3 regions of the Streptomyces misionensis genome follow, and region 2 is predicted to be linked to each of the others. Evidence: riboswitches for the same ligand, from Rfam matches in the RefSeq annotation. Region 2 holds a riboswitch; each other region holds the start of a gene.
The links. Region 2 has a riboswitch for cyclic di-AMP ahead of BLW85_RS20795 (M23 family metallopeptidase). Riboswitches for the same ligand answer to the same signal wherever they lie in the genome.

Region 1 (7,465 bases), 430 kb from region 2:
CGTAGACCTTGCCGTCGTCGGTGATCAGGGCGTTGACCAGGCGGGTGGAGAAGACGGTGCCCTTGCCGAACGAGCCGGAGACCTTCTCGCCCAGGGAGCCGAGGAAGCCGGCCGCGTCGCCGCCCTTGGCGCCGGTGGGCAGGCCGCCCTTGGCGCCGGTGTCGAAGGTGGCGATGGAGGTCCAGCCCTTGCCGAGGACGGTCGGTCCCGCGGCGCCTTCCAGCCCCTTGCCCTGGATGCCCTCCAGCCCCTTGCCGGGCCGCTGCGCGCCCTTGCCCGGCGCGTCCTCGCGCTCCGTGACCTTGGCGCCCTTCGGCGGGGTGAAGGCGAAGGCCGAGGCGGCCGGGCGGGCGAAGGAGACCTGGGTGAAGCCCGCGTCGAGCACCGCGGCGCCGCCGCTCTTCGGGGTCAGCGTGAACTTCAGCGGCATGCCCGTCCCGGCGTCCACCGCGATGCTGATCGCGCCGACCGTGGTGCCGGACTGCCGGGGCTTGATCAGCAGCTTGTAGGCGTCGCGCCCGGCGACCCGGGCGGTGCCGTCGACGGTCACGGACGTGGTGTCGTCCACCGACTTCAGGGCCTCGTCGGCGAAGTCCCTGGGCGTGGCCGGGGGCTCGGCCCGCCGGTCCTTGCCGGCCGGCGCGGTGCCGTGGGAGACCTGGTTGCTCTTGCTGTCGTAGCCCCAGACGTCCTTGCCGTTGTGGATGACGCTGTACTCGGCGCCCTGCTCGACCAGCGACAGCTTCTGCCGGTCGGGGCCGTCGGCGGCGACGCGCAGGGTGTGCGTGCCGGTGACCAGCTCGGTGAGCCGGGACTGCGGGTCGGCGGCGGAACCGGAGCCCGCGCCGCGGTTCATGCCGGAGGTGAGGCCGCTCTCCAGGCCGCCGAGGTCGGGCAGGCCCAGGTCGGTGCTGACCTTCACAGTGCCGGACAGCCGCTGCACGTCGGACGCGGCGATCTTCTGGATGAGCTGCTGGGCGGTGATCCGGGGCAGGTCGGGGTCGCCGGAGTCGGCGAGGGCCGGGACCAGCCCGATCGTAGCCGCCGCCACCCCCACCACCGCGACCGGGACGGCGTACCGGGCGGCCCTGCGGCGGCCCGAGCGCGCTTCCTCGCCCCGGTCGGCGCCCTGTGCGTCGTCGGATTCGTACGGTGCCATGTGTGCCTTACCTCCGTCGTCGGCGGCGGCTGCTCTCACGCTGGTCCACCCGAGCCGCCGGTCTCACCCGAATCGGTGAGGAGTGGTGATGTCCGTGGTGTCCATACGACCAAATCCGCGCTGAGGAATCGTCAGACCACGGAGGCAACTCGGCGTACGACTGCGGTATGACACGCAAGGGACACCCCTAGGGGCTCGAACGGATCCCTATGGGCAGGATGGAGCACCCGGGCGGGTACGGCCACCCGGTGGGCGCCGGACGGGTCGGTCCCCGGTGGACACCGGACCGGCCGGTCACCCGGTGCGGTGCACCACCGCGTCGCACAGCTCGATCAGCGCGACCTTGGCGTCGCACTCGCGCAACGGCGCCAGCGCGGCGCGCGCCTCCTCGGCGTAGCGCACGGTGTCCCGGCGGGCCTGCTCCAGGGCCGGGTGGGCGCGCAGCGCGGCCAGCGCCTCGGCGTGCCGGGCGTCGTCGCTGAGGTCGGAGTCCAGCAGCTCGCACAGGGCGATGTCCTCCGGCAGGCCGAGCCGGGCGGCGCGCTCGCGCAGCCGGAGCACGGGGAGGGTCGCGATGCCCTCGCGCAGGTCGGTGCCGGGGGTCTTGCCGGACTCTTGGGAGTCGGAGGCGATGTCCAGGTAGTCGTCGGCGAGCTGGAAGGCCACGCCGAGCCGCTCGCCGTACTGGGTGAGCACGTCCACGACCGTCTCGTCGGCGCCGGACATCATCGCGCCGAACCGGCAGGAGACCGCCACCAGGGAGCCCGTCTTGCCGCCGAGCACGTCCAGGTAGTGCTCCACCGGGTCGCGGCCGTCGGTGGGGCCCGCGGTCTCCAGGATCTGGCCGGTGACCAGCCGTTCGAACGCGAGGGCCTGCACCCGGACCGCCTCGGGGCCGAGGTCGGCGAGGATCTGGGAGGCGCGGGCGAAGAGGAAGTCGCCGGTGAGGACCGCGACGGAGTTGCCCCAGCGGGTGTTGGCGCTGTCCACGCCCCGGCGTACGGCGGCCTCGTCCATGACGTCGTCGTGGTACAGCGTGGCGAGGTGGGTCAGCTCCACCACCACGGCCGACGGCACCACTCCGGGCGCGTAGGGGTCGCCGAACTGCGCCGCGAGCATCACGAGCAGCGGCCTGAACCGCTTCCCGCCGGCCCGTACGAGGTGCTGCGCGGCCCCGGTGATGAACGGGACCTCGCTCTTGGTGGCCTCTAGCAGGCCTTCCTCGACAGCCGCCAATCCGGCCTGGACATCGGCTTCGAGAGCCTGGTCCCGCACGCTCAGCCCGAACGGCCCGACGACGGTCACGAGGGGTCTCCTGTCTGCTGGTGTCTGCTGGCGATTACACGGTTTGTCGATAGGTCGCTGCCATCACTCAAGTCAGCGTATCCGGTCCGGTTTCGATCACCGATAGCGCCCACCCGTCCAGCCCGGGCGGTATCGGAGCACATCCGGCACCCCTTCGATCGGATGAGAAGAACGGACATTTTTCGACTTAACAGGAAAATCCGAGCTTCGTCGCGAGCCCGGAGGTGAGCGGAGTACCCGCTCCACCCCACCGGGGGACGAATACCCGGAATCCCTCATGCCCGATTTAACACAGTTTGCCATTTGGTGAATTGGACCACACCCGCCCCCTGCCCCCGACCGGCCATCCGGGACCCCCTATCGCCTTGCCCGGCAAGCGAGTTGAGCGTTGGCAATCGCAAAGGATCAAGTACCCCATAGGCTAATGATCAAGGTCAAATGCCTCATCAGGTGAATCCGGCACTTGTTCCCGACATGTGCTCTCGCATACGTTCCCGACCCATCGGGCGGACGCCGAATCCTGCCGCCGCCCGTACACCCATCAACGAACTCATTCGTACGGCAGGAGCGGGGGACCCAGGTAAGTCGCCGGACCGGACGACACACGTGACGCAGCGCATGCCGCGACACGCGGTCGCACCGGGACGGCTTGGGGTTAAGCCGTGCCTCTCGCGGGGCACGGCCGGGCACCTCCCCGCCCGAACCCGACAGCTCACCTCGCAGGCGTAGGAGAGGAACGTCCCCATGCCTGCTGCCGTTCAGTCGCGCCGCACCCGCACCAACCGCGTCGTCCGTATGCTCGCCGTCGCCGGCACCGGCGCCGCCGTGATCGCCATGCCGCTCGTGGGCGCCGCCAGTGCCTCCGCGGCCACCGCCACCGCCTCGGCCTCCGTCACCACCGCCGGGTACCCGAACAACCTCGACGGCTGGATCCGCGAGTCCCTGGCGATCATGAGCCAGAAGGGCATCCCGGGCTCCTACAACGGCATCTACCGCAACATCATGCGCGAGTCCTCGGGCAACCCGAACGCCATCAACCTGTGGGACTCCAACGCCGCCAAGGGCATCCCGTCCAAGGGCCTGCTCCAGGTGATCGACCCGACCTTCAACGCGTACCACGTGGCCGGGACCTCCTGGAACATCTACGACCCGGTCGCCAACATCACCGCCGCCTGCAACTACGCGGCGCACCGCTACGGCTCCATGGACAACGTCAACAGCGCCTACTGACCGGCGCCCGGCGGGCCGACGGCACCCCGTCAGTCCGCCGGGAACAGTCTTTCGAGGACGACGGCGATGCCGTCGTCCTCGTTCGACGCGGTGACCTCGTCGGCCACCGCCTTCAGCTCCGGATGGGCGTCGGCCATGGCGACCCCGTGCGCCGCCCACCGGAACATCGGGACGTCGTTGGGCATGTCGCCGAAGGCCAGCGAGCGTTCCGCGGCGACGCCGAGCCGCTCGGCGGCCAGCGCCAGACCGGTCGCCTTGGTCACCCCGCACGGCTGGAGTTCCACCGTCCCCGGCCCCGACATGGTGACCGTGGCCAGCGGTCCCACCACCGAGCGCGCCACCGCCGCCAACTCGTCGTCGGACAGGGTGGCGTGGCGCAGCAGCACCTTGCTGATCGGCGCTCCCCACAGATCGTCGCGCCGGCCCACCCGCACCGCGGGCAGCGTCGGATGGGGCATCCGGTAGCCCGGCTCGATCAGCGTGAGCCCCTCCACCCCGTCCTGGTCGACGGCCGCGTACACCTGCCCCACCTCGGCCTCGATCTTGCCGAGCGCGGCCTCGGCCTGCTCCCGGTCCAGCCGCACCGACCACAGCAGGCGGTCGGCCCCGGCGTCGTAGACCTGCGCCCCCTGCCCGCACACCGCGAGCCCCGTGCAGCCGAGGGCCGCCAGCAGCGGCCGCACTCTGGGGGCCGGACGGCCGGTCACCACCAGGTGCCGGGCGCCGGTCCGGGCCGCCCGCGCGAGCGCCGAGAGCGTGCGCTCGGAGACGGTGTCGTCGCCGCGCAGCAGCGTCCCGTCCAGGTCGGTGGCGATCAGTGCGTACGCGGGGGAGGGTGCCATGAGCAGAGAATACGGATCCCGCGACTCCGCCGACTCATCCGCCGTCGCGCGTACTTGCGTGCCGACCGCCCCCAAGTGCGCGCCGTGGCGCCCCTGATGGGGACCGGGGTTGCCCCGGCCGTGCCCCGGTCGACCGGCCCGGGCCCCCGACCGTGCCGCGCGCCCGGCGGCACCTGCGGCCGCGGGCCGCGGCCCCCGGCGGGCACTGCCCAAAAGGCGCGTCGCGGCCGTAACGTGTGGCCGACCACATGGAACAGCGCCATGCATGGCCCGGATGAGAGCGAGGCAGTACCCCATGCCCCCCTTCGACGTCCCCGAGGGCGACCCCTTCGGTCCGCACAACCTTCCCTATGGCGTGTTCTCGCCCTCCGGCAGCCGGGAGCGCCGGGTCGGCGTCCGGCTCGGGGACCAGGTCCTCGACGCGGGCGCCGCGGCCGCCGCCCTGGGCTCGCCGCACCACGCGCTGCTCGCCCGCCCCACCCTCAACCCGCTGCTCGCGGCGGGCCGCGCCGCCTGGTCCGAGGTGCGCGCCGCGATCACCTCCTGGGTCACCGACCCCGCGCACCGCGAGACCCTGGAGCCGCTCTTCCACCCGCTGTCCGAGGTGGACCTGCACCTGCCCTTCGAGGTCGCGGACTACGTCGACTTCTACGCCTCGGAGAACCACGCCCGCAACGTCGGCAGGATCTTCCGCCCGGACGCCCCGGACTCCCTCACCCCGAACTGGAAGCACCTGCCGATCGGCTACCACGGCCGCGCCGGCACCGTGGTGGTCTCGGGCACGGACGTCGTACGGCCCTCCGGGCAGCGCAAGGGCCCCGCCGACCCGGCGCCCGTGTTCGGGCCGTCGATCCGGCTGGACATCGAGGCCGAGGTCGGCTTCGTCGTGGGCGTGCCGACCGAGCTGGGGTCCCCGGTCGCGCTCGGCGACTTCCGGGAGCACGTCTTCGGGCTGTGCCTGCTCAACGACTGGTCCGCGCGGGACATCCAGGCCTGGGAGTACGTGCCCCTCGGCCCGTTCCTCGGCAAGTCGTTCTCGACCTCGGTGTCGGCGTGGATCACCCCGCTGGAGGCCCTGGAGCACGCGAAGACGGCCCCGCCCGAGCGCACCCACCCGCTGCTCCCCTACCTGGACGACGCCGCCCCCGGCATCGAGCCCGGCGGCTACGACCTGCGGATCTCGGTCGCCGTCAACGGTCACGTGGTGTCCGAGCCGCCGTTCTCCACCATGTACTGGACCGCCGCGCAGCAGCTCGCCCAGATGACGGTCAACGGCGCCTCGCTGCGCACCGGCGACCTGTACGGCTCCGGCACCGTCAGCGGGCCCGACGAGCGACAGCGCGGCTCGCTGCTGGAGCTGACCTGGAACGGCCGCGACCCCCTCGACCTCCCCGACGGCAAGCGCGCCTTCCTGGAGGACGGCGACGTGGTGACGCTGTCGGCGTGGGCCCCGGGCCCGAACGGGACCCGCGTCGGACTCGGCGAGGTCACCGGGCGGATCGTGCCGTCGGCCTGATCCGGCGCCGGGCGCCGCGCGCGGATGCCGGAGCGGACGGTCTGTGTTCCGGTACCTGACTCGCGGCGCCCCTCTTCGTCATACTGGCGAGGACAGGCACCACACCCCGGCGGGCGCCCGCGCGCACCGCCCCTCGCCGCACCACCCGTACCGCACCGCCCCTTTCCTTCTTGCCCCTCTCGGACCAGGAACCGGAGCCCCGGCATGACCGTCTGCCTGCTCCTGCTGAGCGTCGTCGCCCTGACGGCGGCCGTACCGGCACCGCGCGCGCTGACCCGGGCCGACTGGCCCGAACGGGAACCCGTGGTCGCGCTGTGGGTGTGGCAGTGCCTGGTCGCCACCGTCCTGCTGTGCTGTCTGGCCGGGCTGACCCTCGGCGCCGCGGCCGTCTTCCGCACCGTGCGCGACCATGTGTTCGCCCCCGCGCCGCCCGCCGTCACGGCGGCCTACGACCTCTCCGCGGCCCCGGTGTGGGCCGCCCTGCTCACCGTGGGGCTGGCCTGCGGGGCGGCCTGGACGACCGCGATGCTCGGCCGGGAACTGGTGGAGGCCCGCCGCAGCCGGGGCCAGGCCCGGGCCCAACTGCGGGAGCGGGCGCCGGATCTGCCGGCCGGGCTGCCGGCCGCGCGCGGCCCGATGCTGGTCCTGGAGGACGAGTACCCGGACGCCTGGTGGATGCCGGGGCACCCCCCGCAGCTGGTGGTGACCACCGGGGCGCTGCACCGGCTCACCGGCCGTCAGCTGGACGCCGTCCTCACCCATGAACGCGGCCACGCGCGCGCCCACCACGACTGGCTGCTGCACCTGTCCGCCGCGCTCGCCGCGGGCTTCCCCCGGGTGCCGCTCTTCGCCCACTTCCGCGACCAGACGCACCGCCTGGTGGAACTGGCCGCCGACGACGCCGCCTCCCGGCGCTGCGGCCATCTGACCACCGCCCTCGCGCTGATCGAGCTCAACCAGCACCGGGGCGTCCTGTCCTGCGCCTCCAGCCGCCGGCTGCTGGGCGAGCGGGTGGACCGCCTGCTGGAGCCGCCCCCTCGGCTGCTGCGCCGCCACCGGGCCCTGACCACCACGGTGGCCGCGCTGGTGCCGCTCCTGCCGCTGCTGATCACCTTCGCGCCGGGCCTGACGGCGCTGTCCTGAACCGGCCGTGACGAGGGCCCGGCGACCTGTGCCGCCGGGCCCTGACGAAGCGTCACGTGCGCGGGGAGAAGCGCGTCGGACTACACCGCGGCGTGCGCCGTCCGGGCCGCGGAGAGTGCCCCCACGATGTCGTCGACCCGTGTCTTGGCGTCGCCGAAGAGCATCTGGGAGTTCTCCCGGAAGAACAGCGGGTTCTGCACGCCCGCGTAACCGGTGGCCATGGAGCGCTTGAAGACGACGACGTTCCGCGCCTCCCAGACCCGCAGCACC
Region 2 (7,465 bases):
GTGTGCCGTCGGACGAGGAACGGCTGGCCCAGCTCGGTTACACGCAGGTCCTCGCCCGCCGGATGTCGGCGTTCGCCAACTACGCGGTGTCCTTCACGATCATCTCGGTCCTGTCCGGCTGTCTGACCCTGTACTCCTTCGGCATGACCACGGGCGGCCCCGCCGTGATCACCTGGGGCTGGGTCGCGGTCGGTCTGATGACGCTGCTCGTGGGTCTGTCGATGGCCGAGATCTGCTCGGCGTACCCGACCTCGGCCGGCCTGTACTTCTGGGCCCACCGGCTGGCGCCGCCCCGCTCGGCGGCGGCCTGGGCGTGGTTCACGGGCTGGTTCAACGTGCTGGGCCAGGTCGCGGTCACCGCGGGCATCGACTTCGGCGCGGCCTCCTTCCTCGGGGCCTATCTGAACCTCCAGTTCGGCTTCGAGGTCACCCGCGGCCGCACCGTCCTGCTCTTCGCCGCGATCCTGCTGCTGCACGGCCTGCTGAACACCTTCGGCGTGCGGATCGTCGCCGTCCTGAACAGCGTGAGCGTGTGGTGGCACGTGCTCGGGGTGGTCGTCATCGTGGGCGCGCTGGCCGCCGTACCCGACCATCACCGCTCGGCGGGCTTCGTCTTCACGCACTTCGTCAACGAGACCGGCTGGGGCAGCGGCGCCTACGTCGTCCTCCTCGGCCTCCTGATGGCCCAGTACACCTTCACCGGCTACGACGCCTCCGCCCATATGACCGAGGAGACGCACGACGCGGCCACGGCGGGCCCGAAGGGCATCGTGCGCTCCATCTGGACGTCCTGGATCGCGGGCTTCGTCCTGCTGCTCGGCTTCACCTTCGCCATCCAGTCGTACGACAAGGAGCTGGCGTCCCCCACCGGCGCCCCGCCGGCCCAGATCCTCCTGGACGCGCTCGGCGCCACCTCCGGCAAGCTGCTGCTCCTGGTGGTCATCGGCGCCCAGCTCTTCTGCGGGATGGCCTCCGTCACCGCCAACAGCCGGATGATCTACGCCTTCTCGCGCGACGGCGCGCTGCCGTTCTCCCGCGTCTGGCACACGGTCAGCCCGCGCACCCGCACCCCCGTCGCGGCGGTCTGGCTGGCCGCGCTGGCCGCCCTGGCCCTCGGCCTGCCCTACCTGATCAATTCGACGGCGTACGCGGCGGTGACGTCCATCGCGGTGATCGGGCTCTACATCGCGTACGTCGTGCCGACCTTCCTGCGGGTCCGCAAGGGCGCGGCGTTCGAGCGGGGGCCGTGGCACCTGGGCCGCTGGTCGGGGCCGATCGGAGTGATCTCGGTGCTGTGGGTCGTGGCGATCACGGTCCTCTTCATGCTCCCGCAGGTCTCCCCCGTCACCTGGAAGACCTTCAACTACGCCCCCGTCGCCGTCCTCGTCGTCCTCGGCTTCGCCGCCACCTGGTGGCTCGCCTCGGCCCGCCACTGGTTCCTCGGCACCACCCGCGCCCCCGCGTCCGACCCCGTCGAAAAGTAGCCATCCGCCGCCACGACGCGGCCGGGTCCCCGATACCCGATCGGAGACCCGGCCCTCTGCGGCTATGCTCGGACAGGCAACATCGCCTGGGCCCTTAGCTCAATTGGCAGAGCAGTGGACTTTTAATCCATTGGTTGTGGGTTCGAGTCCCACAGGGCCTACCCCCACAGGCGGGCCTCGCGCCCCTTGGCCTGTGTCGCGGCGCCCGAGTCGGTACGGTCCGGCCCGGGCGCCGCGCCGTTCGCCGAAGAAGGGGTCCCCCGACCGTGCGGAACGTGCTGAACCTCTGGCGGCACCGGCTGGGGGAGGTGCCCGAGTCCGTGTGGGGGCGCGGGGAGCTGGAGGTGCTGATCCTCGCGGACAACGGCCTGACCGAGCTGCCGGGCCGTATCGGGCGGCTGGGCCGGCTGCGCACGCTGGACCTCGGCCACAACCGGCTCGCCTCGGTGCCGGACGAGCTGGGGGACCTCGTCGGGCTCGGGGACTTCCTCTATCTGCACGACAACGAGCTGTCGGAGCTTCCGGAGTCGCTCGGGAACCTGACGCGGCTGCGGTACCTCAACGTCGGCGAGAACGCGCTCACGGCCCTGCCCGAGGCGATCGGCCGGATGGCCGGGCTCGTCGAGCTGCGGGCGCAGCACAACCGGCTGACCGCGCTGCCCGAGGGCATCGGGGGCCTTCGGCGGCTGCGTGAGCTGTGGCTGCGGGGCAACGCGATCGAGGCGCTGCCGCCGTCCACGGCCGGGCTGCGCGAACTGCGCCACCTGGACCTGCGGGAGAACGCCCTGCCCGAACTCGGGGCAGCGTTGGCCGCGCTGCCCCGGCTGCGCCACCTCGACGTCCGCGGCAACCGTGTCACCCGCCTCCCGGACTGGCTTTCCGCCCTGCCCGCCCTGGAGAAACTGGACCTGCGCTGGAACCCGTGCGAGCCCTCCGCCCGGCTGCTGGACGAGCTGGAGCGGCGGGGCTGTGTCGTCCTCTTCTAGACGTGCCCCGCTTCCGGGACGGCGCCGGGCGTACGGACGCGTCAACTCCGGTACGGATCGGTATCGTTGGCCGGATGACCGAACTTCCGGTGATCCTGTTGTTGTCGGGGAGCCTGCGCGGCGGTTCCAGTAACGAGGCGCTGTTGCGGACCGCGCGGGCCGTGGCGCCGGAGGCGGGGGTGCGGGGCGAGCTGTACGAGGGGCTGGCGCGGCTTCCGCACTTCAATCCGGACGACGACACCGACCCGCTGCCGGCGCCGGTGGCGGGGCTCAGGGAGGCGATCGGGCGGGCGGCCGGGCTGCTGATCTGCACGCCGGAGTACGCGGGCACCCTGCCGGGGTCGTTCAAGAACCTGCTGGACTGGACGGTCGGCGGCGTCGAGATCAGTGACAAGCCGGTCGGCTGGGTGAACGCGGCCGCGCCGGGGCGTGGCGAGGGCGCCGAGGCCACGCTGCGGTCCGTGCTCGGCTACACCGGCGCCCGTGTCGTGGACGCGGCCTGTGTGCGGGTGCCGGTGGAGCGGGGGATGGTCGGGGAGGACGGGCTCATCGCCGACCCGCGGGCGCGGCAGCGGCTCGGCGAGGTGCTCGCGCTGCTGGCGGCGGCCGGTTAGGGCCCTTCTCCCGGATCGGGGTCCGGGGGCCGTGCGGGTGCCGTCGTCGTCGCGGCACCCGGTCACCGTCTCGTGCTCACCCGCGTAGTACGTCGTTGCGCCGGCTGTGGGCCGCGTGGCGGGGGCGGGTCACCTTGGAGGAGACCTGGCCGACGATCTCCCAGAAACACACCAGCGCGGTGATCGGCGGAATTCCGAAAATGATCAGCGCCAGCGGGGAATGCGCCGCGTGGCTGACGCACAGGCCGACCGCCATCGCGGAGGCGCCCAGCAGAACTCCCCAGGAGCGCCGGGCACTTCGGCTCTGCACGGTCGCCCGGAGAATGGACAACGCCGCCACGAGCCATGGTCCGTACACGGTCAGCGGCCACCACCGTGCCAGCCGCATCGGCAGCACCGAGGAAGCGGTGGCGCGGAGTTGGGCGTAGGAATAGGAAAAGGACCAGCCCAGCATGCAGATCGCGCACACCGAGATCGTCGCGATCAGCAGTGTGATGTGTGCGCTGCGCTGGTTGTCGCGTGGTGATCCGGGTTCCGTGCGGATGCGCCGGCGGTTCTTCCGGTGGCTGGACCTGCCGTGCGGCGGAGCCGGGGCGGGATTCGCGGCGGACGCGCCGGACAGCATCTGGGCCAGCTCTTCGACCGGGTCCCACTGCATCTCGAGCGTGCTGAACTCATAGTCACACAAAACGTCTTCATCGTGAATCCTGTCCATGGGCCGGGTCCTAGAGCCTCACCATTGCCCGCAGGTACTCACTCTCCAGCTGACTGATTCTCTTCAGGAAATCGTCGAGGAGATCGGAGCAGCCGTCGGTGAACACCTCGCCATCCTTGCTTTCCAGCCGGAACGTGACCGGCGAGTGGAGATTCAACGCGGTGCGTCTCTCAATGCGTGCCACGGTCAGCTAACGAGCCTCTCGGGAGGAGGGGGTGTGGGGCATTCGGGTGCTTCTGTAACTCGAAAGCGGGGTCCGGCGGTCGTATGACAGCAACTGGAGAAAATACGAATGCCGTTTCGGGAGCCCGCTGTCCTTCGGCGGGCACGAACCGGGGACGCCCCCCGGGGAGCGGTCCGGGCGGCGGCGGGCCGCACACTTGAGCCGATGAGCACCGAGCGAGCCTTCACCGAGTCCGCGCCGTACCCGTACGTCCTGCTGTCCGCCGCCGTCTCCCTCGACGGCTGCCTGGACGACACCGGCCCCGAGCGGCTGCTGCTGTCCGGGCCGGCCGACTTCGACCGGGTCGACGCGGTACGGGCCTCGGCCGACGCCCTCCTGGTCGGCGCCGGCACGATCCGCGCCGACAATCCCCGGCTGCTGGTCAACTCGCCCGAGCGCCGCGCCGCCCGCCTCGCCGAGGGACGGCCGGAGCACCCGCTGAAGGTCACCGTCACCGCCACCGGCGACCTCGACCCCACCGCCCGGTTCTGGCACACCGGGGGCGACAAGCTCGTCTACACGACCGACCGGGGCGCCGCGCGGGCCGCCCGGCTGCTCGGCGGCGCCGCCGACGTCGTCCCGCTCGGCCCGGACCTCGACTGGCGGGCCCTGCTCGGCCATCTGCGCGCCGAGCGCGGGGTCGGCCGGCTGATGGTGGAGGGCGGGGGCACCGTGCACACCCAGCTCCTGCGGCAGGGGCTGGCCGACGAGCTCCAGCTGGCCATCGCACCGCTGATCGTCGGCGACCCACGGGCCCCGCGGCTGTTCGGGCCCGGCCGCTACCAGGAGGGACGGCTGCGCCTGGTGGAGACCCGGCGGATCGAGGACGTCGTCCTGATGCGCTACGAGCCCACCGCGCCCGGCACCGGCCCGCTGCCCGCCGCCGCAGACCGGCACTGGCTGCGCACCGCCTGCGAGCTGGCCGCCCTGTGCCCGCCCTCCGGGACGGCCTTCAGCGTCGGCGCGGTCGTGGTCGCCGCCGACGGCACCGAGCTGGCCCGCGGCCACTCCCGGGAGGGGGACGACCCCGTGGTGCACGCCGAGGAGGCGGCGCTCGCCAAGATCGACCCCGCCGACCCGCGGCTGCCCGGCGCCACCGTCTACAGCAGCCTGGAGCCCTGCGCCCGCCGCGCCTCCCGCCCCGCGCCCTGCGCCGAGCTGATCCTGCGGTCCGGGGTGCGCCGGGTGGTGACCGCCTGGCGGGAGCCCGACACCTTCGTCGCGGGCGCCGACGGCACCGGTGTGCTGCTCCGCGGGGGCGCCGAGGTCGTCGTCCTGCCCGCGTACGAGGCCCTCGCCAAGGCCCCGAACCGGCATCTGCTCGGCTGAGCCGGACGGCCCGCCGCAAAGCCGTGTGCTCGGCACCCCGAACATGGCGTACACTGGAATCAACGACGCGGGGTGGAGCAGCTCGGTAGCTCGCTGGGCTCATAACCCAGAGGTCGCAGGTTCAAATCCTGTCCCCGCTACTGAAGACTCAGGGCCGGAATCCAGATCATGGATTCCGGCCCTGAGTGTTTTCCGACCGGTTCGCAGCCCCCGTATGGGGCGTCACCCACGGTGACCGTGCGACCGCCGTACGCATAACAACTGAGTCACCATCAAAAACCCGATGACTCCTGAACACCGGCCAACTCGCCCGGATTGACGGCTCCTTGGGCGGTAAGTCCACGCCCCGGAGCCGTAATGATCAAGCCGAACGGCTTGGAAAGTGACGGCCGGGTCTATTAACGTTCGATAACGCAGCGCGGTCGTCCCAGCCGTCACCCGAGGCGGCTCCGTGCGCACGCGCCGAATCCCGTAAGGGAACCGGGGAACCACCACCTTGGGGTGAATCACGCGGACACCGTCGTGAACTCAGCGAGTCCACGGCCGGTATACGCGCGTAGGAGACCTTCCTGCTCCGAACCCGTCAGCTAACCCGGTAGGCGGAGGAAGGAAAGGAGCACGCCCCCGTGGCGTCCAACCGGCCTGCCCCACAAGCCCCCTTCGTGCCCGCTCAACGCGATGCCGAGCCGTTCGGCCCCGGCCCCGAGGGCGAGGGCCCCTGGGAGGAGTGGAACCCCACCGAGGAGTCCGTCGCCCCGGTCCGCGGCCGGCACCGCGTCGCCAAGCAGCGCGGCGGCTTCGCGCGCAGCTCCACCGTCCTCGGCGTCGGTGTGATCGCCGCCGTGGGCGCGGGCGGCATCGCCAGCGCCAACCCCGGCAAGTCCCCGGTCTCCCTCTCCATGCCGGACCTGCCGTCCGTCTCGGTGCCGCACCTGTCCTCCGTGGAGCACCTCCTCGGTGACGACTCCGCCGGTTCCGCCGAGAAGCACCAGGCCACCGACACCGCGCTCACCGGCATCGGGCAGACCACCCAGGACGGCACGCACACGGGCGCCGGCGAGGCCCTGCGCAACCGGATCATGGCCCAGGCCGAGCAGCAGCAGGGCCAGGCCGACAGCAAGGCCACCGCCGCCATGGTCGCCGCCGCCCAGCAGCAGAGCGACGCGGCGGCCGCCAAGGCGGAGAAGGAGGCCGCCGACGAGGCCGCCGCCGCCAAGCAGCAGGCGGAGGCCGACGCCAAGAAGGCCGCCGAGGCCAAGCGGCTGGCCGAACTGGCCAAGCAGTACACGCTGCCGGTCGTCTCGTACACGATCACCGGCACCTTCGGGCAGCCCGGCGCCATGTGGTCCTCCGGCTACCACACCGGCCTCGACTTCGCCGCCCCCACCGGCACCCTGATCAAGGCCGTCCACGGCGGCACCATCACCCAGGCCGGCTGGGCCGGCGCCTACGGCTACCGCACCGTCCTCACCCTGGACGACGGCACCGAGCTGTGGTTCTGCCACCAGTCCTCGATCAACGTCTCGGTCGGCCAGAAGGTCACCACCGGCGAGGTCATCGGCCGGGTCGGTGCCACCGGCAACGTCACCGGACCGCACCTGCACCTGGAGGTCCACCCGGGCGGGCAGGCCACCGGCGTCGACCCGGCGCCCTGGCTGCGCGACAAGGGCCTCAACCCCTGAGCACACCGGCCCCCGCGGGGACCGCGGACCAGCGGTGGAATGCGATCACCCACCGCCGGTGTTGTCGTTGAGCATGACTTCTCTGCGCCCACTGGGCTCTTCCGACCTCGAGGTCTTCCCGCTCTGCCTGGGCGGCAACGTGTTCGGCTGGACCGCGGACGAACAGGCGTCCTTCGCCGTCCTGGACGCCTACACGGCCGCGGGCGGCAACTTCGTCGACACGGCCGACGTCTACAGCGCCTGGGTCGAGGGCCACCAGGGCGGCGAGTCCGAGACCGTCATCGGCAAGTGGCTCAAGGCCCGCGGCAACCGCTCCGACGTCGTCGTCGCCACCAAGGTCAGCCAGCACCCGCAGTACCCGGGCCTGTCCGCGGCCAACATCAAGGCCGCCGCCGACGCCTCCCTCGCCCGCCTGGGCACCGACTACATCGA
Region 3 (7,465 bases), 1.7 Mb from region 2:
GAGTACGCGTACTCGAGGTAGGAGCCACGCATCTCGTCCACGACGTCGATGTCGAGGATCTTCTCCTCGTGCGAATCGTCGGGCGGCGGGGTCTTCGTGCTGCGGCGGGCCATCGCTGCCGGCTCCTCCTGATCTGGTCGCTCGCCTTCGGGGCGCGCACCCTTCGGCTCGCTCTTGCTGAAGCGGTTGACGGATCTGTCGCGGACCATTGTGGACCGGGGCACTGACAAGCCGGGCCGCGACCCGGTCCACGAGCCGTCGCCGGCGGGCTCCACGACCCGCCCGCGAACGGCCCCCGACCACGCCGCGTCCGGTTCCGGGCCCGGGCGTCGCTCCGCCCGGCCCCCTGCCCGCACCCCTGTCCGCACCCCGGCCCGCGCGGCTCGCCCGGCGCCCCGGGCGATCACGGATCCGGGTCCGACGCAGGCTACGCGATCCGCTGTGGGCGTACGTGCCGCGGGAACTTCGCCGGGGCCTCGCACGCTTTGCATACAGTGGCAGGAACGGCAGGAAAAACGCGGTTTCCACAACCGCCTCCGCTCGCGAAGGGACGTACATGCCCATGGGTCACACGACCACAGCCGAGGCAGGCTCCGGGGGCCTGACAGCGACCGAGCACCGCCTGGCCAACGGTCTGCGCGTGGTGCTCTCCGAGGACCACCTGACCCCCGTGGCGGCCGTCTGCCTCTGGTACGACGTCGGCTCCCGCCACGAGGTCAAGGGGCGCACCGGCCTGGCCCACCTTTTCGAGCACCTGATGTTCCAGGGCTCGGGGCAGGTCAAGGGCAACGGCCACTTCGAACTGGTGCAGGGCGCCGGCGGCTCGCTCAACGGCACCACCAGCTTCGAGCGCACCAACTACTTCGAGACCATGCCCGCCCACCAGCTGGAGCTGGCGCTCTGGCTGGAGGCCGACCGCATGGGCTCCCTGCTGACCGCCCTGGACGACGAGTCCATGGAGAACCAGCGGGACGTCGTGAAGAACGAGCGCCGCCAGCGTTACGACAACGTTCCCTACGGGACGGCCTTCGAGCGGCTGACCGCCCTGTCGTACCCCGAGGGCCACCCCTACCACCACACGCCGATCGGCTCCATGGCGGACCTGGACGCGGCCACCCTGGAGGACGCCCGCCAGTTCTTCCGCACCTACTACGCGCCGAACAACGCGGTGCTCTCCGTGGTCGGCGACATCGACTCCGAGCAGACCCTCGCCTGGGTGGAGAAGTACTTCGGGTCCATCCCGTCGCACGACGGCAAGCCCGCGCCCCGCGACGGCTCCCTGCCGGACGTCATCGGCGAGCAGCTGCGCGAGGTCGTCGTCGAGGAGGTCCCGGCGCGCGCCCTGATGGCCGCCTACCGGCTGCCCCACGACGGCACCCGAGCCTGCGACGCGGCCGACCTCGCCCTGACCGTCCTCGGCGGCGGCGAGTCCTCCCGGCTCTACAACCGGCTGGTGCGCCGCGACCGTACGGCCGTCGCGGCCGGCTTCGGCCTGCTGCGTCTGGCCGGCGCGCCCTCCATGGGCTGGCTGGACGTGAAGACCTCCGGCGACGTGGAGGTGCCGGTCATCGAGGCCGCCATCGACGAGGAGCTGGCCCGGTTCGCCGAGGAAGGCCCCACCGCCGAGGAAATGGAGCGCGCCCAGGCCCAGTTGGAGCGCGAATGGCTGGACCGGCTCGGCACGGTCGCGGGCCGCGCCGACGAACTGTGCCGTTACGCCGTCCTGTTCGGCGACCCGCAGCTCGCCCTGAACGCCGTGCCGCGCATCCTTGAGGTCACCGCGGAGGAGGTCCGGGAGGTCGCCAAGGCCCGTCTGCGCCCCGACAACCGCGCGGTCCTGGTCTACGAGCCCAAGTCCCCGGAGAACGTCGAGGACGCCGACCTGCCCGAGGACCCCGAGTCGGAAGCCACCGTAGAGGCCGGCAACGAGAACGAGGAGACGGCCAAGTGACCGAGCAGCTCGCCACCATGGACTTCCACCCCCGGCCGGAGCCCGGCGAGGCCAGGCCCTGGGCCTTCCCGGCCCCCGAGCGCGCCGCGCTCGACAACGGCCTGACCGTGCTGCGCTGCCACCGCCCCGGCCAGCAGGTCGTCGCCGTGGAGGTGCTGCTCGACGCGCCGCTGGACGCCGAGCCGGCCGGCCTGGACGGCGTGGCCACCATCATGGCGCGGGCCTTCTCCGAGGGCACCGACCGGCACTCCGCCGAGGAGTTCGCCGCCGAGCTGGAGCGCGCGGGCGCCACCCTCGACGCGCACGCCGACCACCCCGGCATCCGGCTCAGCCTGGAGGTCCCCGCCTCCCGCCTGGCCAAGGGCCTCGGCCTGGTCGCCGACGCGCTGCGCGCCCCCGCCTTCGCCGAGAGCGAGATCGAGCGCCTGGTCCGCAACCGTCTGGACGAGATCCCGCACGAGCTGGCGAACCCCGCCCGCCGTGCCGCCAAGGAGCTGTCCAGGGAGCTGTTCCCGGCGTCCTCGCGCATGTCCCGGCCGCGCCAGGGCACCGAGGAGACCGTCGAGAAGATCGACGCGCCCGCCGTGCGCGCCTTCTACGAGCGCCATGTGCGCCCCGGCACGGCCACCGCCGTGGTGGTCGGCGACCTCACCGGCATCGACCTGGACGCGCTGCTCGCCGACACCCTGGGCGCCTGGACCGGCACGCCCGGCGAGCCCCGGCCCGTGCCGGCGGTGACGGCCGACGACACCGGACGCGTCGTCATCGTGGACCGGCCCGGCGCCGTCCAGACGCAGCTGCTCATCGGCCGGATCGGCCCGGACCGGCACGACCGGGTGTGGCCCGCCCAGGTGCTCGGCACCTACTGCCTGGGCGGCACCCTCACCTCCCGCCTGGACCGCGTGCTGCGCGAGGAGAAGGGCTACACCTACGGGGTGCGCTCCTTCGGCCAGGTCCTGCGCTCCGCCCCGGACGGCACCGGCGCGTCGATGCTCGCCATCAGCGGCTCGGTGGACACGCCCAACACCGGCCCCGCCCTGGACGACCTGTGGAAGGTGCTGCGCACCCTCGCGGCGGAGGGCCTGACCGACGCCGAGCGGGACGTCGCCGTGCAGAACCTCGTCGGGGTCGCGCCGCTGAAGTACGAGACCGCGGCGGCCGTCGCGAGCACCCTCGCCGACCAGGTCGAGCAGCACCTGCCCGACGACTTCCAGGCGACGCTGTACCGGCAACTGGCCGCCACGGGCACGGTGGAGGCGACCGCGGCCGTCGTCAACGCCTTCCCGGTGGACCGCCTGGTGACCGTCCTGGTCGGTGACGCGGCGCAGATCAAGGCGCCGGTCGAGGCGCTGGGCATCGGCGACGTCACCGTGGTGGCGGCCGAGTAACGGCACACAGGGGACGGGGCCCTGGCGACCTACGGGTCGTCAGGGCCCCTGTTGTTCCACTCTCTTCCTCAGATGTCCGAATTGGGGCGGAGGTTGCCCGTCTGCCCTGTGGGATGCGCTACAAAAACCCCGATCTGTTTGGGGATCGAGAGCCGGTCCGCTTAGCGTCGTCCGGGCTGTTCGTCGGGCAGTGCGCCGCACCCGCGGCACCGGACAGCCATCGCCGAGTCCCCGTACGGCGCGAGCCAGGGGAGCCGGGGACCCACACGTCCCTGGGGTGAATCGGGCACCCGCGCGTGACGCGAGGGAGTCCGTAGGAGACCTTCCTGCTCCGAACCCGTCAGCTAACCCGGTAGGCGAGAGGGAAGGAAAGGAACAGCCACTCCATGGCGTTCATGTGCGCCACCGGGAAGCACCGCAAGCCCGGCCGGGTCAAGCGAACCACCGCCCAGGCGGCCGGTGTCGCGGCCCTGACGACCACCGGCGTCATCGGCACCCTCGCGGCCTCCCCGGCGCTCGCCGCCGAGCGCCCCGCGGAACAGACCGGTCTCACCCCCGTACTCGCCGCGAGCGACGACGTCGCCGCGCACATCGACGCGCAGGCCAGCGCCCAGCAGCGGGCAGCCGAGCGCAAGGCGGCCCAGGAGGCCGCTGCCAAGCGGCTGAAGGAGGCGCGCGAGGCGGAGGCCCGCGCCGCCCGCGAGGCCGAGCGCAAGCGGCTGAACGCCTTCGTCGCCCCGATCGCGCACTCCTATGTGTCCACCGGCTACGAGGCCAGCAGCTCTCTGTGGTCCTCCGGGTCCCACACCGGCATCGACTTCCATGCCGCCACCGGCACCCCGGTGCACGCGGTCGGCGTCGGCACCGTCGTCTCCACCGGCTGGGGCGGGGCGTACGGCAACCAGATCGTGATCCGCATGGCCGACGGCATGTACACCCAGTACGGCCATCTGTCGTCCATCGGCGTCACGGTGGGCCAGCAGGTCACCGCCGGCCAGCAGATCGGCCTGTCCGGCGCCACCGGCAACGTCACCGGCCCGCACCTGCACTTCGAGGCGCGCACCAGCCCCGACTACGGCTCCGACGTCGACCCCGTCGCCTACCTGCGCAACCACGGCGTGAACGTCTGACCGAGCCCGCGCGACCCCGCACGGCACCCGAAGCCCCGGCCACCGAGCCGGGGCTTTCGCCTTTTCCCGCGGTGTTCCGGTGACCCCGTGTTCCGGTGGCCCCTGTCCAAAAAATATCCCCGGATTCCGGTCCGCCGTCGGAAAAGGCCGCGCGGTGGAATAGAGTCACCGGAATAGAGTCATGGAAAAACGCGTCCGTCGTCGGCGTCGTGTCGCGGGATCAAGACGGAGGTCGGTCATGCGTATTCCGGCGCAGTCGGTGTGCACGGCGATCCGGGACGACATCGTCGCGGGCGTCCTCGAACGCGGCGGCCGTCTCACCGAGGAGGTGCTGGCCCGTCGCTACGGGGTCTCGCGCGTCCCCGTGCGCGAGGCCCTGCGCACCCTGGAGGCGGAGGGCTTCGTGGTGACGCGCCGGCACGCGGGCGCCTGTGTGGCCGAGCCGAGCGAGCAAGAGGCCGCCGACCTGCTGGAGATGCGTCTGCTCCTGGAACCGCTCGGCGCCGCCCGGGCCGCCCGGCGACGCACCGAGGCGCATCTGAAGGTGCTGCGCGGACTGGTCAGGCTGGGGCAGGAGCGTGCCCGGCGGGGCGACGGCGAGGAACTGCGCGCGTTGGACGGCTGGTTCCACGAGACGCTGGCCCAGGCCTGCGGCAGCCCTTCGCTGACCTCCACCCTGCTTCAGCTGCGGCACAAGATCGCCTGGATGTACGTGCTCGACACGCCGTCGGACCCGGTCGGCACCTGGGCGGAGCACGGCACGATCGTGGACGCGGTGGCGCGCGGCGACGGGGCGCGCGCCCGCGCGGTGACCGCGCAGCACGCCGAGCGGGCGGCGGCCGAGCACCGGCTGCGCGTGCCCGGTGGCGCGGAGCGCGTGAGGACTTCGCAACATGCCGTAAACATGTCGGGCGCACAGAATTAACACGGGTGCCGTATACAAAGGGGTGGGTATTCTACGGGCCCGATTCCCCTATTTCTCCGGTGCCGTGAATTGACGGACCCGGGTGAATGGAATGGGTGTTCTGCTGCGACGAAAGCGCCGGAAATCGCGAATTCCGCCTCCGCTCGCGACGGCCGCAAGGGGGGCCCGCGGGGCTTCGCCCGTCCGCCGACCACCGTCATGCGGTCCGGGCGGTGGCGGGGCGGCCCGCCCCGCCACCCCGCCCGCGCCGAGCCGGCGGACCGGCCCGGACCGGGCGTCATGAAAGTGCCGAACCGGGCGTCGCGCCACTGCGCCGAAGCCCGGTCCGTCGAAGGCCCGATGCCGCTCAGACGGTCTCGGGCAGCTCTTCCAGGCCCTCGGCGACCAGCTTGGCCAGCCGGTCCAGGGCGGCCTCGGCGCCCTCGGCGTCGGAGGCGAGCACGATCTCCTCGCCGCCCTGGGCGCCCAGCCCCAGGACGCCGAGCATGCTGGCCGCGTTGACCGGGGTGCCGCCGGCCTTGGAGATCGTCACCGGGATGCCCGAGGCCGACGCGGCCCGGACGAAGATGGAGGCGGGGCGGGCGTGGAGACCCTCGGCCCAGCCGACGTTGACGCGGCGCTCAGCCATGTGTTGCTGCCCTTCACTCTTCAGGGTTGTCTAGACCAGTCTTCCATATGGTGAACCATGCCTGGAGAGGGGCTGCGCACCCCCTCCACCGTGCCGTCGTGACCGCACCCTCGGCCCGGCGTCCGTCTCCACAGACTGCCCCGCGCCGTTGCCGGACGCTAGCCGTACTCTGGGGCGCATGCGAACCTCGGCGGAACCGCAGGGCCGGTACGAGTATCCCGCGCACTGGGAGGCGGACGTGGTGCTGCGGGACGGGGGCACCGCCCGCATCCGGCCCATCACCGTCGACGACGCCGACCGCCTGGTCCACTTCTACGAGCAGGTGTCGGACGAGTCCAAGTACTACCGCTTCTTCGCGCCCTACCCCCGGCTGTCCGCCAAGGACGTGCACCGCTTCACCCACCACGACTTCGTCGACCGGGTGGGGCTCGCGGCCACCGTGGGCGGCGAGTTCATCGCCACGGTCCGCTACGACCGCATCGGCGCCGGCGGCACCCCCGCGTCCGCGCCCGCCGACGAGGCGGAGGTCGCCTTCCTGGTGCAGGACGCCCACCAGGGCAGGGGAGTGGCCTCCGCGCTCCTGGAGCACATCGCGGCCGTCGCCCGCGAGCGGGGCATCCGCCGCTTCACCGCCGAGGTGCTGCCCGCCAACACCAAGATGATCAAGGTCTTCACGGACGCCGGCTACACCCAGAAGCGCAGCTTCGAGGACGGCGTCGTCCGCCTGGAGTTCGACATCGAGCCCACCGACCGCTCGCTCGCCGTGCAGCGCGCCCGCGAGCAGCGCGCCGAGGCCCGCTCGGTGCAACGGCTCCTCGCCCCCGGCTCCGTCGCGGTCATCGGCGTCGGCCGCGCCCCCGGCGGGGTGGGCCGCAGCGTCCTGGCCAACATCAAGGACGGCGGGTACGCGGGCCGGCTGTACGCGGTGAACAGGGCCTTCCCCGAGGACCTGGCGGAGGTCGACGGGGTGAGCGCGTACCACTGCGTGCGGGACATCGACGGCCCGGTGGATCTCGCCGTCGTCGCCGTACCGGCCGAGTACGTGCCCGCCGTGGTCGCCGAGTGCGGGGAACACGGCGTCCAGGGGCTCGTCGTGCTCAGCGCCGGGTACGCCGAGAGCGGACCCGAGGGCAAGGAGCGGCAGCGGGCGCTCGTGCAGCAGGCACGGGCGTACGGCATGCGGATCATCGGGCCCAACGCGTTCGGCGTCATCAACACCGCCCCCGGCGTACGGCTGAACGCCTCCCTCGCGCCCGAGATGCCGCGCCCCGGCCGCATCGGCATGTTCGCCCAGTCCGGCGCCATCGGCATCGCGCTGCTGTCCCGGCTGCACCGGCGCGGCGGCGGGGTCACCGGGGTCAGCGGCGTCTCCACCTTCGTCTCCGCGGGCAACCGCGCCGACGTCTCCGGCAACGACGTCCTCCAGTACTGGTACGAGGACCC

Region 1: another riboswitch for cyclic di-AMP. It lies ahead of BLW85_RS22790 (transglycosylase SLT domain-containing protein); the one in region 2 lies ahead of BLW85_RS20795 (M23 family metallopeptidase).
Region 3: another riboswitch for cyclic di-AMP. It lies ahead of BLW85_RS28560 (M23 family metallopeptidase); the one in region 2 lies ahead of BLW85_RS20795 (M23 family metallopeptidase).

The regions. Positions count from the first base shown of each region.
Region 1 is NZ_FNTD01000004.1:4,643,394-4,650,858, reverse strand. It holds gene BLW85_RS22800 (LolA family protein) at 1-1,159, opposite strand, end outside; gene BLW85_RS22795 (polyprenyl synthetase family protein) at 1,454-2,464, opposite strand; cyclic di-AMP (ydaO/yuaA leader) riboswitch at 2,997-3,205, shown strand; gene BLW85_RS22790 (transglycosylase SLT domain-containing protein) at 3,209-3,694, shown strand; gene BLW85_RS22785 (HAD family hydrolase) at 3,724-4,536, opposite strand; gene fahA (fumarylacetoacetase) at 4,832-6,052, shown strand; gene BLW85_RS22775 (M56 family metallopeptidase) at 6,257-7,195, shown strand; gene pntB (Re/Si-specific NAD(P)(+) transhydrogenase subunit beta) at 7,276-7,465, opposite strand, start outside.
Region 2 is NZ_FNTD01000004.1:4,213,106-4,220,570, forward strand. It holds gene BLW85_RS20760 (amino acid permease) at 1-1,484, shown strand, start outside; tRNA gene BLW85_RS20765 (tRNA-Lys) at 1,573-1,645, shown strand; gene BLW85_RS20770 (leucine-rich repeat domain-containing protein) at 1,760-2,470, shown strand; gene BLW85_RS20775 (NADPH-dependent FMN reductase) at 2,545-3,084, shown strand; gene BLW85_RS20780 (DUF2637 domain-containing protein) at 3,161-3,799, opposite strand; gene BLW85_RS39460 (hypothetical protein) at 3,810-3,983, opposite strand; gene BLW85_RS20785 (dihydrofolate reductase family protein) at 4,188-5,351, shown strand; tRNA gene BLW85_RS20790 (tRNA-Met) at 5,418-5,491, shown strand; cyclic di-AMP (ydaO/yuaA leader) riboswitch at 5,802-5,968, shown strand; gene BLW85_RS20795 (M23 family metallopeptidase) at 5,978-7,033, shown strand; gene BLW85_RS20800 (aldo/keto reductase) at 7,107-7,465, shown strand, end outside.
Region 3 is NZ_FNTD01000004.1:5,894,474-5,901,938, forward strand. It holds gene BLW85_RS28545 (DNA gyrase/topoisomerase IV subunit A) at 1-113, opposite strand, end outside; gene BLW85_RS28550 (M16 family metallopeptidase) at 557-1,951, shown strand; gene BLW85_RS28555 (M16 family metallopeptidase) at 1,969-3,339, shown strand; cyclic di-AMP (ydaO/yuaA leader) riboswitch at 3,551-3,713, shown strand; gene BLW85_RS28560 (M23 family metallopeptidase) at 3,726-4,469, shown strand; gene BLW85_RS28565 (GntR family transcriptional regulator) at 4,708-5,394, shown strand; gene BLW85_RS28570 (HPr family phosphocarrier protein) at 5,741-6,022, opposite strand; gene BLW85_RS28580 (bifunctional acetate--CoA ligase family protein/GNAT family N-acetyltransferase) at 6,201-7,465, shown strand, end outside.